Regions from separate parts of the Pseudoxanthomonas sp. GW2 genome, predicted to be linked through region 2. Evidence: predicted binding sites of a transcription regulator. Region 2 holds the regulator's gene; each other region holds the start of a gene.
What was found. The regulator HrcA, encoded in region 2, represses chaperone genes, less so after heat shock. The targets are predictions, from matches to a motif close to TTNGCACTCNNNNNNNNNGAGTGCNAA.

Region 1 (4,977 bases), on a different contig from region 2:
AGAAGCCCAGCCCCGAGCCGCCGCGCGAGCGGTAGCCGATGCCGGCGTACGGGGCGACCTTGTCCTTCAGCTCGACGCGGCCCTGCAGGCTGCCCACGTCCTCGGCCGAGTACTCGGTGCCGTTGAACTCGTAGACGCCGCCGGCGCGCGGAGTGCCGGTCACCGCGGCCTTGATGTCGCCGACCACGGCGCCGACCGAAAGCTGCAGGCCACCGGCGAACGGATGCCAGTTCAGCAGCACGCGGGCGTTGTCGGACTTCAGCTCGCCGTCGTAGCGCACCTCGTCGGTGGTCTCGTCGCCGTCGAACTGGAAGGTGCTGTAGCCGACGGTGGCGGAGAAGCGCTTGCTGAGGCTGGCGTTGACGTCCACGCCGTAGCCGAGGGTGGACACGCCGGCGCCGACGCTGACGTCCTCGAACGGGGCGGCGATGGCGGCGGGCGCGAGCAGCGCGGCCGGCAGGGCGAGGGCCAGGGCGGCGAGTTTGTTCTTGGTCATGGGGGATTCCGTTGGGTGGGTTGGGACGCGGGGTCCTGGGTGGATAGCGACCGCCACCGCGCGCGCATTAATCCCGCCTTGGTCGCGGCGTGCCCGCGGCGCGCACCCGGTCACGGAATCCGCCATGCGCGCAAAGGAAAGGCCCCGCCTTGCGGCGGGGCCTTCCGGTACTGCGTGGACCGGCCTTGGGGCCTGGATCAGAAGTCCATGCCGCCCATGCCGCCCATGCCGCCCGCGGCCGCCGGCTCTTCCTTCTTCGGCAGCTCGGCCACCATGGCCTCGGTGGTGATCATCAGGCCGGCGATCGACGCCGCGTTCTGCAGCGCGGTGCGGGTGACCTTGGTCGGGTCCAGGATGCCGAACTCGAACATGTCGCCGAACTGGCCGGTGGCGGCGTTGTAGCCGAAGTTGCCATCGCCGTCCTTGACCTTGTTGACGATGACCGACGGCTCCTCGCCGGCGTTGGTCACGATCTCGCGCAGCGGGGCCTCCATCGCGCGCAGGGCGATCTGGATGCCGTGGTTCTGGTCCTCGTTGGCGCCCTTCAGGGCCTCGACCGCCTTCTTGGCGCGGATCAGGGCGACGCCGCCGCCCGGCACCACGCCTTCCTCGACGGCCGCACGGGTGGCGTGCAGGGCGTCTTCGACGCGGGCCTTCTTCTCCTTCATCTCGACCTCGGTGGCGGCACCGACCTTGATCACGGCCACGCCGCCGGCGAGCTTGGCCACGCGCTCCTGCAGCTTCTCGCGGTCGTAGTCCGAGGAGGTCTCCTCGATCTGGGCCTTGATCTGCTTGATGCGGGCCTCGATGGCGGAGGTGTCGCCGGCGCCGTCGATGATGGTGGTGTTCTCCTTGGAGACCTGCACCTTCTTGGCGCGGCCCAGGTCCTTGATGGTGGCCTTCTCCAGCTGCAGGCCGACTTCCTCGGAGATCACGGTGCCGCCGGTCAGGACGGCCATGTCCTCCAGCATCGCCTTGCGGCGGTCGCCGAAGCCCGGGGCCTTGACGGCGACGACCTTGACGATGCCGCGGATGGTGTTGACCACCAGGGTCGCCAGGGCTTCGCCCTCGACTTCCTCGGCCACGATCAGCAGCGGCTTGCCGGCCTTGGCCACGCCCTCGAGGATCGGCAGCAGGTCGCGCACCGACGAGATCTTCTTGTCGTGCAGCAGGATGAACGGATCATCCAGGTCGGCGGTCTGCGACTGCTGGTTGTTGATGAAGTACGGCGACAGGTAGCCGCGGTCGAACTGCATGCCCTCGACCACGTCCAGCTCGTTCTCCAGGCCCGAGCCTTCCTCGACGGTGATCACGCCTTCCTTGCCGACCTTCTTCATCGCCTCGGCGATGATGTTGCCGATCGACTCGTCGCTGTTGGCCGAAATGGTGCCGACCTGGGCAATGGCCTTGTCGTCGGCGGTCGGCTTGGACAGCTTCTTCAGCTCCTCGACGGCGGCCTTGACGGCCTGGTCGATGCCGCGCTTGAGGTCCATCGGGTTCATGCCGGCGGCCACGGCCTTGGAGCCCTCGCGGATGAAGGCCTGGGCCAGCACGGTGGCGGTGGTGGTGCCGTCACCGGCGTTGTCCGAGGTCTTGGAAGCGACTTCCTTGACCATCTGCGCGCCCATGTTCTCGAACTTGTCGGCCAGCTCGATCTCCTTGGCGACGGACACGCCGTCCTTGGTGATCGTCGGGGCGCCGAAGCTCTTCTCGAGCACGACGTTGCGGCCCTTCGGGCCCAGGGTCGCCTTGACGGCGTTGGCGAGGATGTTCACGCCGCGCACCATGCGCGAGCGGGCGTCTTCACCGAAACGGATTTCCTTCGCAGCCATTTTGAAAAACTCCGTGATTCTTTAAGCGTTGAGTGGATCGAAGCGCAGGAACCGCGGCGGGACTCAGCCCAGCACCGCGAAGATGTCGTCTTCCTTCACCACCAGGTACTCGGTGCCGTCCAGCTTGACCTCGGTGCCGGCGTACTTGCCGAACAGCACCTGGTCGCCGACCTTGACCTTGGGGGCGCGCACGCTGCCGTTGTCGAGCACCTTGCCCTCGCCCACGGCGATGACCGTGCCCTTGATCGGCTTCTCGGCAGCCGAATCCGGGATCACGATGCCACCGGCGGAGACCTTCTCCTCCTCGGTGCGCTTGATCACGACGCGGTCGTACAGCGGCTTGATGTTGCTCATTTCAATCCCTCACAAGTGATTGACTGGGTTGGAAAAAGGGCGGCGAGTCTAGCACTCGCCCCTGGCGAGTGCCAGCGCCCGCGACGGCAGGAAAAACCCCCGACGGGCCGAGGGCATGGGCCCCATGTGGGGCGCCGGCGGAGGCCTTTCAAGGGGCCGGCCGGGTTTTTCTTCCGGGCCCCGGGTCCGGGCCCCGGGGCCGCGGCCGGCTACACTCTGCGCCCATGGACGTGCACCTGGTGTTTTGCAGCTGCCCCGACCCGGACACCGCCTCCACCCTGGCCAGGACCCTGGTGGAGGAGCGGCTGGGCGCGGGCGCCAGCGTGCTGCCGGGGATGCACTCGGTATACCGCTGGCAGGGCGCGGTGGAGTTGGCCGACGAGGTGCTGCTGCTGGCCAAGGCCCCGGCCGACCGCCTGCCGGACCTGATCGGGCGGCTGCAGGCGCTGCATCCCTATGAACTCCCCGAGGTGCTCGCGGTCCAGGCCACGGCCGGGCTGCCCGCCTACCTCGGATGGGTGGTCGAGGCCACCCGCGACTGACGAACGGAAGACGAAGACACGCATGACCCCGCACCGCCCCCTGCCGGCCCGGCACCTGCCCGGCCTGCTCCTGATGCTGCTGGCCTGGCTGGCGGTCCTCGCCCCCGTCCAGGCCGCGGTCGACGCCAAGGACCTGCTGCCGGTGGACGAGGCCTTCGTCCTGACCGCGACCGCGCCCGAACCGGGGCGGATCGAGATCCACTGGAAGATCGCCGAGGGCTACTACCTCTACCGCCACCGCACCGCGGTCAGCGCCAGCGGCGACTTCGTCGGCGGCAACCTGCGGCTGCCGGCCGGCGAGCGCCACGTCGACGAGTTCTTCGGTCCGGTGGAAACCTACCGCGGCGCGCTGGTGGCGATCCTCGACGGCCAGCCCACCGGCGCCGGCGCCAGCGCCGAGCTGCAGATCCGCTACCAGGGCTGCGCCGACATCGGCATCTGCTATCCGCCGCAGACCCGCCGGGTGCAGGTGCGCCTGCCCGGCACCAGCACCGCCGCCAGCCGCCTGGCGGCGCTGCAGTCGGCCAACGCCGGGCGCGACCGCCTCGCGACGGCGCTGGGCGGCGTCCGCCCGGCCCTGCCGGAGGCGCAGGCCTTCGCGGTGGACGCCATCGCCGACGGCGGCAACCGCATCCGCGTGCGCCTGCAGCCGGTGGCCGGCTACTACATCTACCGCGACACCACCCGGTTCGTGCTGGAGGACGCGCCGGGCCTGTCCGCCGGCCGCCCGCAGTGGCCGCCGGGAACCGCGCACCGCGACGAGCACTTCGGCGAGGTGACGGTGTACTTCGAACCGGCGGAGGTCGTGCTGCCGGTGGTCCGCACCCGGCCGCACCCGGCGCGCGCCACCCTGGTGGTGACCTTCCAGGGCTGCCAGGAAGGCGGCATCTGCTACCCGCCGATGACCCGGCGCGTGGCCGTGGACCTGCCCACCGGAGAGGTGACGACGGCGGCGGCGGTGGGCGCCGCGCCGCTGCCCCCGGCCCCGGCCGCAGACGCCGGCGAGGTGGCGCCTGCGGAGCTGCCGGCCCCGCCGGAAGCGGCACCGGATGCCTCGGCCGGCAACGCCGCGCGCACCGCGGCGCCGCCAGCGGCCGCGGGCAACGGCAAGCGCGGCCTGGTCGGCGCCCTGCTGCTGGCCCTGCTAGGCGGCCTGGTGCTGAACCTGATGCCATGCGTGCTCCCGGTGCTCTCGCTCAAGGCCCTGGGCCTGGCCCAGAGCGGGGAGAGCCGCGAGCGCGCCCGCGCCCACGCGCTGTGGTACACGGCGGGCGTGCTGGTGGCGTTCGCCGCCGTCGGCGCCCTGGTGGTGGGCCTGCGCGCCGCCGGCCAGGCCGCCGGTTGGGGCTTCCAGCTGCAGCAGCCATGGTTCGTGGCCGCGCTGGCCTACCTGATGTTCGCGGTCGGCCTGAGCCTGTCGGGCGTGTACACCCTGGGCACCGGGGTCGGCGGCGGCCTGGCCGCCGCGCGCAACGGACCGGCCGGCGACTTCCTCACCGGGGTGCTGGCCTGCGTGGTCGCCAGCCCCTGCATTGCCCCGTTCATGGGCCCCGCCCTGGCCTACGCCTTCGCCGCGCCGGCCGCGGCCGGGATGCTGGTGTTCCTGGTACTGGGCCTGGGCCTGGCGCTGCCGTTCCTGCTGGTCGGCTTCGTGCCGGCACTGGCACGGCGGCTGCCGCAACCGGGGCCGTGGATGGAGACGGTCAAGCAGCTGCTGGCCTATCCGATGTACCTGACCGCGGTGTGGCTGCTG
Region 2 (4,977 bases):
TGACCTCGGTCTGCTGCGCGCTGGACAGCTCGATCTTGGCGCGCTCGGCCGCGTCCTTCAGGCGCTGCAGGGCCAGCGGGTCCTTGCGCAGGTCGATGCCCTGGTCCTTCTGGAACTCCTCGACCAGGTAGTCGATGACGCGCGAGTCGAAGTCCTCGCCGCCGAGGAAGGTGTCGCCGTTGGTGGCCAGCACCTCGAACTGCTTCTCGCCGTCGATCTCGGCGATCTCGATGATCGACACGTCGAAGGTGCCGCCGCCCAGGTCGTAGACCACGATCTTGCGGTCGCCGCCGGCCTTGTCCAGGCCGTAGGCCAGGGCCGCCGCGGTCGGCTCGTTGATGATGCGCTTGACGTCCAGGCCGGCGATGCGGCCGGCGTCCTTGGTCGCCTGGCGCTGGCTGTCGTTGAAGTACGCCGGGACGGTGATCACCGCCTCGGTGACCGTCTCGCCCAGGAAGGCCTCGGCGGTCTTCTTCATCTTCTCCAGCACCTTGGCCGAGATCTCCTGCGGGGCCATCTTGCGGCCCTCGCTGGTCTCGACCCAGGCGTCGCCGTTGTCGTGCTGGCGGATCGCGTACGGGACCAGGCCCAGGTCCTTCTGGACTTCGGCGTCGGTGAACTTGCGGCCGATCAGGCGCTTGACGGCGTAGAAGGTGTTCTTCGGGTTGGTGACGGCCTGGCGCTTGGCCGGCGCGCCGACCAGCACCTCGCCGTCCTTGGTGTAGGCGACGACCGACGGGGTGGTGCGATCACCCTCGGCGTTCTCGATCACGCGGGCCTTGCCGCCCTCCATGATCGCGACGCACGAGTTGGTCGTGCCCAGGTCGATGCCGATGATCTTGCTCATTGATTGGGTGCTCCCTGGAATGTGTTGGGCCGGTGCTGCCTTGGCCTTTGATCGCTAGATAAGGGTGGGCCGGCGCCGTTCAAGTAGACGCATTCAGCCGGATGTTCAGTCGTGGCGGGCCACCACCACCAGCGCCGGCCGCAGCAGGCGCTCGTTGAGCAGGTAGCCCTTCTGGAAGACCTGCAGCACGGTGCCCGGGGCGGCGTCGCCCGGATCGGCCTGGCTGATGGCCTGGTGGTGTTCGGGGTTGAACGGCTGGCCGGCAGGATCGACCACGACCAGGCCGTTGTCGGCGGCGACCTTCAGCAGCTGGCGCTTGGTCAGCTCCAGGCCCTCGCGCAGCGGGCTTTCCTGCTCGCCGGCGGCGGCCAGGCCGGCATCCAGGCTGTCCAGCACCGGCAGCAGCTCGCCCAGCAGCTTCTCGTTGGCGAAGCGGCGGGCCTGCTCGATGTCGCGCGCCACGCGCTTGCGCTGGTTCTCCAGGTCGGCTCGCTCGCGCAGGGAATCCATGCGCAGCTGCTCGATCTCGCCCCGCAGGGCCTCGATCTCCTCGCGCAGCTGGGCCTCGATGCTGGCCTCGGCTTCCTGCGGCTGGGGGGACTGGATGTCGTTTTCGGTCATTGCAAATCGGCTCCGTGGCGGCGCTCCCGGCCGCCCATCCCCGCCCCAATGGGGGCCGGAACGGAGCGATTCAAGGCTGGGACGGTCCGGCCGAGCCCTCCAGGGCCGCCCCGAGCACGTCGGCGGCCGCCTGGACCACCGGGATCACCCGGTCGTAGGCCATCCGCGTCGGGCCGATCACCCCCAGCACGCCCAGCACCTGCCCGCCGCTGCTGTAGGGGGCGGTGACCAGGGACACCCCGTCCAGCGGGGCCAGCCCGGTCTCCTCGCCTATGAATATGCGTACCCCGGGGGCACGCTGGGTGCGCTCCAGCAGCTGCAGGATCTCACGCTTGCGGGCGAAGGCCTCGAACAGCTCGCGCAGGCGCTCCAGGTCCGACAGGTCCTGCAGGCCCAGCAACCGCGTCTGGCCGGCCACGACCATGTCGTCCCCCGGCGGCTCCAGGGCCTGTTCGGCCAGCTCCACCGACTGCGCCAGCAGCTGCTCCATCTCGTCCCGGGCCTGGCGCAGCTCATGCACCAGGGTGGCGCGGATGTGCGCCAGCGGACGCCCGGCGAAATGGGTGTTGAGGTAGTTGGCGACCCGCTCCAGCTCGTCCTGGCCGAAGGCCCGCTGCGGCTCGACCACCCGGTTCTGCACCTCGCCGTCGGCGAACACCACGATGGCCAGGATCCGGCGCCCGCCCAGCGGCACGAAGTCGATCTGGCGGAAGGCGAACTGGCTGCGGCGCGGCGCGCTGACCACCCCGACAAAGTGGGTCATGGCCGACAGCAACTCCGAGGCGTTGCCGAGCAGGGCCTGGGTCCCGGCCGCGGCGGTCAGCTCCGCGCGCAGCCGGGCCAGCTCGTGCTCGCCCAGCGAGCGCACCTGCAGCAGGCTGTCCACGAACACCCGGTAGCCCTGGGCGGTCGGCACCCGCCCGGCCGAGGTGTGCGGCGAGCTGAGCAGGCCGATCTCCTCCAGCTCGGCCAGGATGTTGCGGATCGTCGCCGGGCTGACGTCCAGGCCCGAGTGCTTGGCCAGGGTCTGCGAGCCGACCGGCTCGCCATCGCGGATGTAGCGGCCGATCAGGGTGCGCAGCAGCTGGCGGGCACGCGGATCGAGCTGGACCTGGGCGGACGACGGGGTTGCCATGGGCAATAGATAGCGCCAGCCACCAGGGGGGGCAAGGCCGGCCGGGCCCTGCGTCTCAGCCGGCGCGACGGCCTGCGGCGAGCATCGCGCCGGTATCGGCCACCCCTACAATGTGACCATGCTGACCCATCTCGCCCTGAAGGATTTCGCCGTCGTCCGCGCCACGGAACTGGAGTTCGGACCCGGCATGACCGTGATCTCCGGCGAAACCGGCGCCGGCAAGTCGCTGCTGGTGGACGCCCTGGGGTTCCTGTCCGGACTGCGCGCCGACAGCGGCGTGGTCCGCCACGGCAGCGAGCGCGCCGAGCTGGCGGCCGGCTTCGACCTGTCCGGCAACCCCGCCGCGCGGCAGTGGCTGCGCGAACAGGAGCTGGACGAGGACGACGAGCAGTGCCAGCTGCGCCGGGTGATCCGCGCCGACGGCGGCTCGCGGGCCTGGATCAACGGCCGCCCGGTGACCCTGGCCCAGCTGGCCGAACTGGCCGGGCTGCTGGTGGAGATCCACGGCCAGCACGAGCACCAGTCCCTGCTCTCGCGCGCCAGCCAGCTGGCACTGCTGGACGCCCATGCCCGCAACGAGGCCGAGCGCGCCGCCGTGCGCGCGGCGGCCGCGGCCTGGCAGGCGCTGCTGGACGAGCGCGCGGACCTGCAGTCGCGCGGCGACGTCGGCGACCGCATCGGCTGGCTGGAGCACCAGCTGGCCGAGCTGGAACGCGAGGACCTGGACCCGGCCGCGCTCGAGGCGCTGGACCAGGCCCACCGCCGCCAGGCCAATGCCGCCGGGCTGATCGCCGCCTGCGAGGAGGCGCTGGCCCGGATCGACGGCGACGAAGGCCCCTCGCTCACCGGCCTGCTGCAGCAGGCGCGCAGCGGCCTGGCCCGCGCCGCTGGCGACGAGCCGCGGCTGGGCGAGGTCGACAGCCTGCTGGAAGGCGCGGCGGTGCAGCTGGAAGAAGCGCTGGCCCTGCTCGGCCGGATCCGCGACGACCTGGACCTGGACCCGGACCGCTTCGAGGAACTGGAACGCCGCCTCACCCGGGTCCACGACCTGGCGCGCAAGCACCGCCTGCCAGTGGCCGAGCTGGCCGCGCACCGCGACGCGATCGCCGCCGAGCTGGAACTGCTGCGCGGCGCCGGCGACCGCCTGCTGCAGCTGGATGCGGAGATCGCCAAGGCCAGCGCCCGCTGGCAGGAAGCCGCGGCGGCGCTGGGCGCCACCCGTCGTGCCGCCGGCGAGGCCCTGGCCGCGGCCACCACGGCGCTGATCGACGGGCTGGGCATGGGCGGCGGCCGTTTCCTGGTCGAACTGGAACCGGTGGCCGACGCCGGTTCGCGCCCGGACCCGAACGGCGCCGAGCGGGTCGAGTTCCTGGTCGCGGCCAATGCCGGGCAGCCGCCGCGTCCGCTGCGCAAGGTCGCCTCCGGTGGCGAGCTGTCGCGCATCTCGCTGGCGATCGAGGTCGCCGCGCTGGGTTCGGACGCGGTCCCGACCATGGTGTTCGACGAAGTCGACTCGGGCATCGGCGGCGCGGTGGCCGAGATCGTCGGCCGCAAGCTGCGCGCCCTGGGCCGCTCGCGCCAGGTACTGTGCGTGACCCACCAGCCGCAGGTCGCGGCCCAGGGCCATGCCCACTACCGGGTCAGCAAGGCGCCGGTGGAAGGCATCACCCGCAGCTCGGTCGAGCGCCTGGACGGCGAAGGCCGGCTGGCCGAGGTGGCGCGCATGCTGGGCGGCGTCGAGGTCGGCCCGGAAGCGTATGCCGCGGCGCGGCGCCTGCTGGAGGAGGCGGTGGCCGCGGACGCCACTGCAACCGCGCCGAAGCGGACGCGCCAGCGCGCCACCGCCGCCGGCTGAGGCCATGCATGGAAACGGCGCCGCAAGGCGCCGTTTCCGCATCGGGCACCGGGAGGATCAGCGGCGCGGCTTGCGCACGTACAGGACCAGCGAGTGGTCCTCCAGCTCGTAGCCGTGCCTGGCCGCGATCTGGCGCTGCAGCTCCTCGATCTCCGCGCTCTCGAACTCGATGATCTTGCCGGTATCCAGGTCGACCATGTGGTCGTGGTGGCCGCCGCGGTCCAGTTCGTAGATCGCCTGCCCGCCCTCGAAGTTGTGCTTGATCACCAGGCCGGCGGCCTCGAACTGGGTCAGCACCCGGTACACGGTGGCCAGTCCGATCTCGTCGCCCTGCTCCAGCAGGCGGCGGTAGATGTCCTCGGCGGTCAGGTGGTGCTGGGGCTGCTTTTCCTCCAACAGCTCGAGGATGCGCATCCGCGGATGGGTCACCTTGAGGCCCACGCGGCGAAGGTCGTTGGATTCCATTGGCCCTAGCTCCATTCACTACCGGTTTACCGCCGGCGGGCCGGCGACGGGCCG
Region 3 (4,977 bases), on a different contig from region 2:
CGCCCTGTGGTTCAAGCAGCACGGCATCGAGCGCGGCTTCTACTGGTACGTCACCGCCTGCATTGCATGCTCGCTGCTGGTGTACCTGTGGATGCCCGATACCCGGCGGCATTCGCGCATCGACCAGGATCCCGCCTGACGGCCCACCCCACCGGAGCCCCCATGAGCGCAGCCCCTCCCGATCGCCCCCATCTGGTCGTGATCGGAGGCGGCTTCGCCGGGCTCTGGGCCACCCGCGCGCTGGCCCGGGCGCCGCTGCGCATCACCCTGGTCGACCGCAGCAACCACCACCTGTTCCAGCCGCTGCTGTACCAGGTGGCGACGGCGGGACTCTCGGCACCGGATATCGCCGCGCCGCTGCGCCATATCCTGCGCCGCCAGCGCAACGTGGAGATCCGCCTGGCCGAGGCCAACGCGATCGATCCGCAGGCGCGCTGCGTCGCCCTCGCCGATGGAACCCGGTTGCAATACGACTACCTGCTGCTGGCCACCGGCGCGACCCACGCCTACTTCGGCAACGAACAGTGGGCCAGGCACGCGCCGGGCCTGAAGTCGCTGGACGATGCGCTGGAACTGCGGCGCAAGCTGCTGCTGGCGTTCGAGCGCGCCGAGGCCTGCGACGATCCGGCCGAGCGCGCGGCCTGGCTGGAATTCGCCATCGTCGGCGGAGGGCCGACCGGGGTGGAGCTGGCCGGCACCCTGGCCGAGATCGCGCGCCATACCCTGCGCGACCAGTTCCGCAACATCGATCCGGCCAGCGCGCGCGTGCGCCTGATCGAGGCCGGACCGCGCGTGCTCGCCTCTTTCCCCGAGGCGCTTTCGCAGAAGGCGCGGCGCCAGCTGGAGAAGCTGGGCGTGGAAGTCAGCACCGGCGTGCCGGTGACCGGTATCGACGCCGGCGGCTACCGGCTGGGCGACACCTACGTGCGTTCACGCACCATCGTCTGGGCCGCCGGCGTGGCCGCTTCGCCGCTGGCGCGCTCGCTGGGCGTGCCGCTGGATCGCGCCGGGCGCGTGCCGGTCGGGCCGGACCTGTCGGTACCGGGCCATCCGGAGATCTTCGTGGCCGGCGACCTGGCCGCGGTGAAACAGGCCGACGGTTCGCCGGTACCGGGCGTGGCGCCGGCGGCCAAGCAGATGGGCCGGCATGTCGCCCGCGCGATCCAGGCGCGGCTGCAGGGCGTGCCCGCGCGGCCGTTCCGCTACCGCGACTTCGGCAACCTGGCCACGATCGGGCGCATGGCCGCGGTAGTCGACATCCACGGCCTGCGGCTGTCGGGCGTGCTGGCCTGGTGGTTCTGGCTGGCCGCGCACGTGTTCTTCCTGATCGGCTTCCGCAACCGCCTGGTGGTGCTGCTCAACTGGGCCTGGGCCTACTGGAGCCACCAGCGCGCGGCGCGGATCATCCTCGGCCGCGAGCCTGGCGGCGAACCCGGCGCGCCACCGCCGCCGTAGCGTTCCTCCTCAGCCGCGGTCGTCGGGCAGGTGCGCCGCCGGCAGATGCCAGCCGTGGCGGATGGCCATGTAGCGCAGGCCGAAGCAGACCAGCGCGCCCACCGCCATCGCCGGCGTACGCGGCAGGTCGAACACATCGGCCAGCGCGACCACGCCGCCGCCGGCCAGGGCCGCCACCGCGTACAGCTCGGCCTTGAGCACCACCGGGATGCGCGCCACCAGCACGTCGCGGGCCACGCCGCCGCCGATGCCGCTGAGCATGCCCAGCAGGGTCGCGGCAAATGGCGAGAGCCCGTAGTCCAGTGCCTTGCTGGTACCCAGCACCGCGAACAGGGCCAGGCCGGCGCCATCGAACACCTGCACCGGGTTGCGCATGCGCTCGATGGCCTGGTGGCGGTAGAACGTCACCACGCCGGCAAGCATCGCCACGGCCAGGTAGCGCCAGTCGGCCAGCGCCGCCGGTGGCTGTGCGCCAATCAACACGTCGCGCGCCAGGCCGCCGGACACCGCCGCGGCGCAGGACAGCACCAGCACGCCGAACACGTCCAGGCGGTAGCGCACCGCGAGGGTGCCGCCGCTGAGGGCGAACACGAAGGTGCCGAGCAGGTCGAACAGCAGCAGGAGCAGGCTCACGGCGTGTCAGGTCCCGGGATCCAGGGGAAGCATCGCAGCGGCCGGCGGCGGTGTCATGCCGGCGCCGCGCAAACAAAACGGCCCGGGGAAACCCGGGCCGTCGGCGTGGCGCGCTGGTTGGCGGCTTCAGGCCGCCAGCAGCGCGCGCATCTTCTTCATGGCGTTGGCCTCGATCTGGCGGATGCGCTCGGCGGACACGCCGTACTCGTCGGCCAGCTCCTGCAGGGTCACCTTGTTCTCGTCGTCCAGCCAGCGGCGGGCGATGATGTCGCGCGAACGCGCGTCGAGGTTGGCCAGGCCCTCGCGCAGCAGTTCCAGCTGGTGGCCTTCGCTGTCCTCGCGCTCGTAGGCCTGCGAGGGATCCTCGTCGTGCGCCACCAGGTAGGCGGCCGGCGACGGCAGGGCGTGGTCCTCGTCCTCGTCGACGGGCGCGTCGAAGCCGATGTCGCGGCCGGACAGGCGCGCCTCCATCTCCAGCACCTCGCGCTCGGAGACGTTGAGGTCCTTCGCCACCGCGCTGACCTCGGCGGCGTTCATCCAGCCCAGGCGGGTCTTGGCCTTGCGCAGGTTGAAGAACAGCTTGCGCTGGGCCTTGGTCGTGGCGACCTTCACGATGCGCCAGTTCTTGAGGATGAACTCGTGGATCTCGGCGCGGATCCAGTGCACGGCGAAGCTGACCAGGCGCACGCCCAGGTCGGGGTCGAAGCGCTTGACCGCCTTCATCAGGCCGATGTTGCCTTCCTGGATCAGGTCGCCCAGCTGCAGGCCATAGCCGTTGTAGCCGCGGGCGACGTGCACCACGAAGCGCAGGTGCGAATGCACCAGTTCGCGCGCGGCATCCAGGTCGTTCTGGTCGCGGTAGCGGCGCGCCAGCGCCTGTTCCTGCTCCACGCTCAGCACCGGGATCTGGTGCACGGCGCTGATGTAGGCGTCGAGCGAGCCGAGCGGGCTGGGAACCGGCAGGTTGTTGGCGACGAGCGCGGTGGAACGGATGGTCTGGGTCATGGCAGGCATCTTAGCAATCGGGGGGTTGGACTGCTAACGCCGGGACTGGTTCCCCAGCATTGCGGTGGTGGAACGATTCCGTTCAGCGAATCGCAAGGAAAACAGGCACTTGGACGAGCCGGGAAGCATGCCCCAGACTCCGCCACGGGGCCGTGAGTTCCCCGGATGCGACCCCGGTCTCACTCCGACGGCAGCGGTGGCAGGTCGAACACCAGGACCTCGGCGCCCTCGCCGGCCTCGATCCGGACCTCCGCCTCGTCGCGGTAGCGCAGGGCGTCGCCGGCGGCCAGGCGCTGGCCATTGACGGTGGCGGCGCCGCGAAGCAGGTGGACGTAGGCCAGCCGCCCGGGGGCCAGGGCCAGCCGCGCCTGCTCGGCGCCGTCGAACAGGCCCGCGTACAGGCGCGCGTCCTGGTGCATGCGCAGCGAGCCTTCGGCCCCGTCCGGGGACACCAGCAGGCGCAGGCGGCCACGCTTCTCCTCCGGGGCGAAGCGCTTCTGCTCGTAGCCGGGGGCGATCCCGGTGCGCTCGGGCAGGATCCAGATCTGCAGGAAGTGGGTGGTCCGCTCCGGGTCCGGGTTGAACTCGGAGTGGGTGACCCCGGTGCCGGCGCTCATGCGCTGGACCTCGCCCGGGAGGATGCGCTCGACGTTGCCCATCGAGTCGCGATGCACCAGCGCGCCCTCCAGCACGTAGCTGATGATCTCCATGTCGCGGTGGCCGTGGGTGCCGAAGCCCTGGCCGCCGGCGACCCGGTCCTCGTTGATCACCCGCAGCGGGCCCCAGTGCACGTGCTCGGGGTCGAAATAGCCGGCGAAGGAGAAGCTGTGCCAGGAGTCCAGCCAACCGTGGTTGGCGTGGCCGCGTTCGCGGGCCGGGCGCAGGGTGATCAATGGGCACCTCCGGGGTGCAGGCGGGAAGGATGGGCCTGGCTGGCGCGGGCGCGGCGCCAGGCATCGAAGCTGAAATCGCCGGCGCCGTGCGCCGCCAGCAGCACCAGGCCGCCGCCCAGGAACAGGCTGCGCGCCAGCTCGATCACCTGTTGCGGTTCGCCCGGGGCGGGCACGCCCAGGGCCGGCGCCAGCACGAGGACGGCCAGCGCCAGCGCCGCCGGCCGGGTCCAGGCGCCGGCCAGCAGCGCCAAGGCGGCAGCCAGGCCGGCCAGCCCCGCCAGGGCGCCGGCATCGGCCAGCATGGCCCAGGCCTCGCCGCCCAGCACCAGGGCCAGGGCGATGCGCGCGAGCAGTGCGTATAGATGGTGCATGGCGGCCTCGTGGGGATGCCCCGCGGGGAAAGCGGGGCTCCGGATGGCGGCCAGCATGATTGCTTTCCCCGGCGGGATAAACCCGCCAATGGAATACTTATTGTTCTACTGATGACTTTTCGGCCCGCAGCATGACCTCGACCTCGGCCCGCGGCGGCAGCGACCAGTCCACCGGTGCCTGGCCGCGGCGGACCAGATACTCGTTGGCCGCGGCGAAGTGGCCGCAGCCGAAGAAGCCGCGATAGGCCGACAGCGGCGAGGGGTGCGGGGCCTTCAGCACCCGGTGGCGGCGGGAATCGATGATCCGGCCCTTGGCCTGGGCGTAGCTGCCCCAGAGCATGAACACCAGGCCCTCGCGCTCGCGCGCCAGGGTCTCGATGGCGTGGTCGGTGAAGCCTTCCCAGCCCTTGCCCTGGTGCGAGCCGGCACGGCCCTGTTCCACCGACAGCACGGCGTTGAGCAGCAGCACCCCGCGCCGCGCCCAGGGCAGCAGGCAGCCGTGGTCCGGGCGCGGCAGCCCCAGCTCGTCGCCGATCTCCTTGAAGATGTTCTCCAGCGACGGCGGCACCGGCACCCCCGGCAGCACCGAGAAGCACAGGCCATGGGCCTGGCCCGGGCCG

Region 1: groES (co-chaperone GroES) is a predicted target of HrcA. The motif match lies at 2,731-2,757, and genes of this name have one in related genera.
Region 3: rpoH (RNA polymerase sigma factor RpoH) is a predicted target of HrcA. The motif match lies at 3,104-3,130, and genes of this name have one in related genera.

What each region holds. Positions count from the first base shown of each region.
Region 1 is NZ_ALIP01000163.1:5,575-10,551, forward strand. It holds gene B351_RS0115515 (hypothetical protein) at 1-496, opposite strand, end outside; gene groL (chaperonin GroEL) at 694-2,328, opposite strand; gene groES (co-chaperone GroES) at 2,392-2,682, opposite strand; gene cutA (divalent-cation tolerance protein CutA) at 2,907-3,224, shown strand; partial or broken gene B351_RS17025 (protein-disulfide reductase DsbD) at 3,247-4,977, shown strand, end outside.
Region 2 is NZ_ALIP01000140.1:14,943-19,919, reverse strand. It holds gene dnaK (molecular chaperone DnaK) at 1-847, opposite strand, end outside; gene grpE (nucleotide exchange factor GrpE) at 953-1,468, opposite strand; gene hrcA (heat-inducible transcriptional repressor HrcA) at 1,539-2,603, opposite strand; gene recN (DNA repair protein RecN) at 2,722-4,458, shown strand; gene fur (ferric iron uptake transcriptional regulator) at 4,516-4,923, opposite strand.
Region 3 is NZ_ALIP01000018.1:5,440-10,416, forward strand. It holds gene B351_RS0101540 (MFS transporter) at 1-139, shown strand, start outside; gene B351_RS0101545 (NAD(P)/FAD-dependent oxidoreductase) at 163-1,455, shown strand; gene B351_RS0101550 (trimeric intracellular cation channel family protein) at 1,465-2,088, opposite strand; gene rpoH (RNA polymerase sigma factor RpoH) at 2,215-3,093, opposite strand; gene B351_RS0101560 (pirin family protein) at 3,273-3,986, opposite strand; gene B351_RS0101565 (hypothetical protein) at 3,983-4,357, opposite strand; gene ung (uracil-DNA glycosylase) at 4,455-4,977, opposite strand, start outside.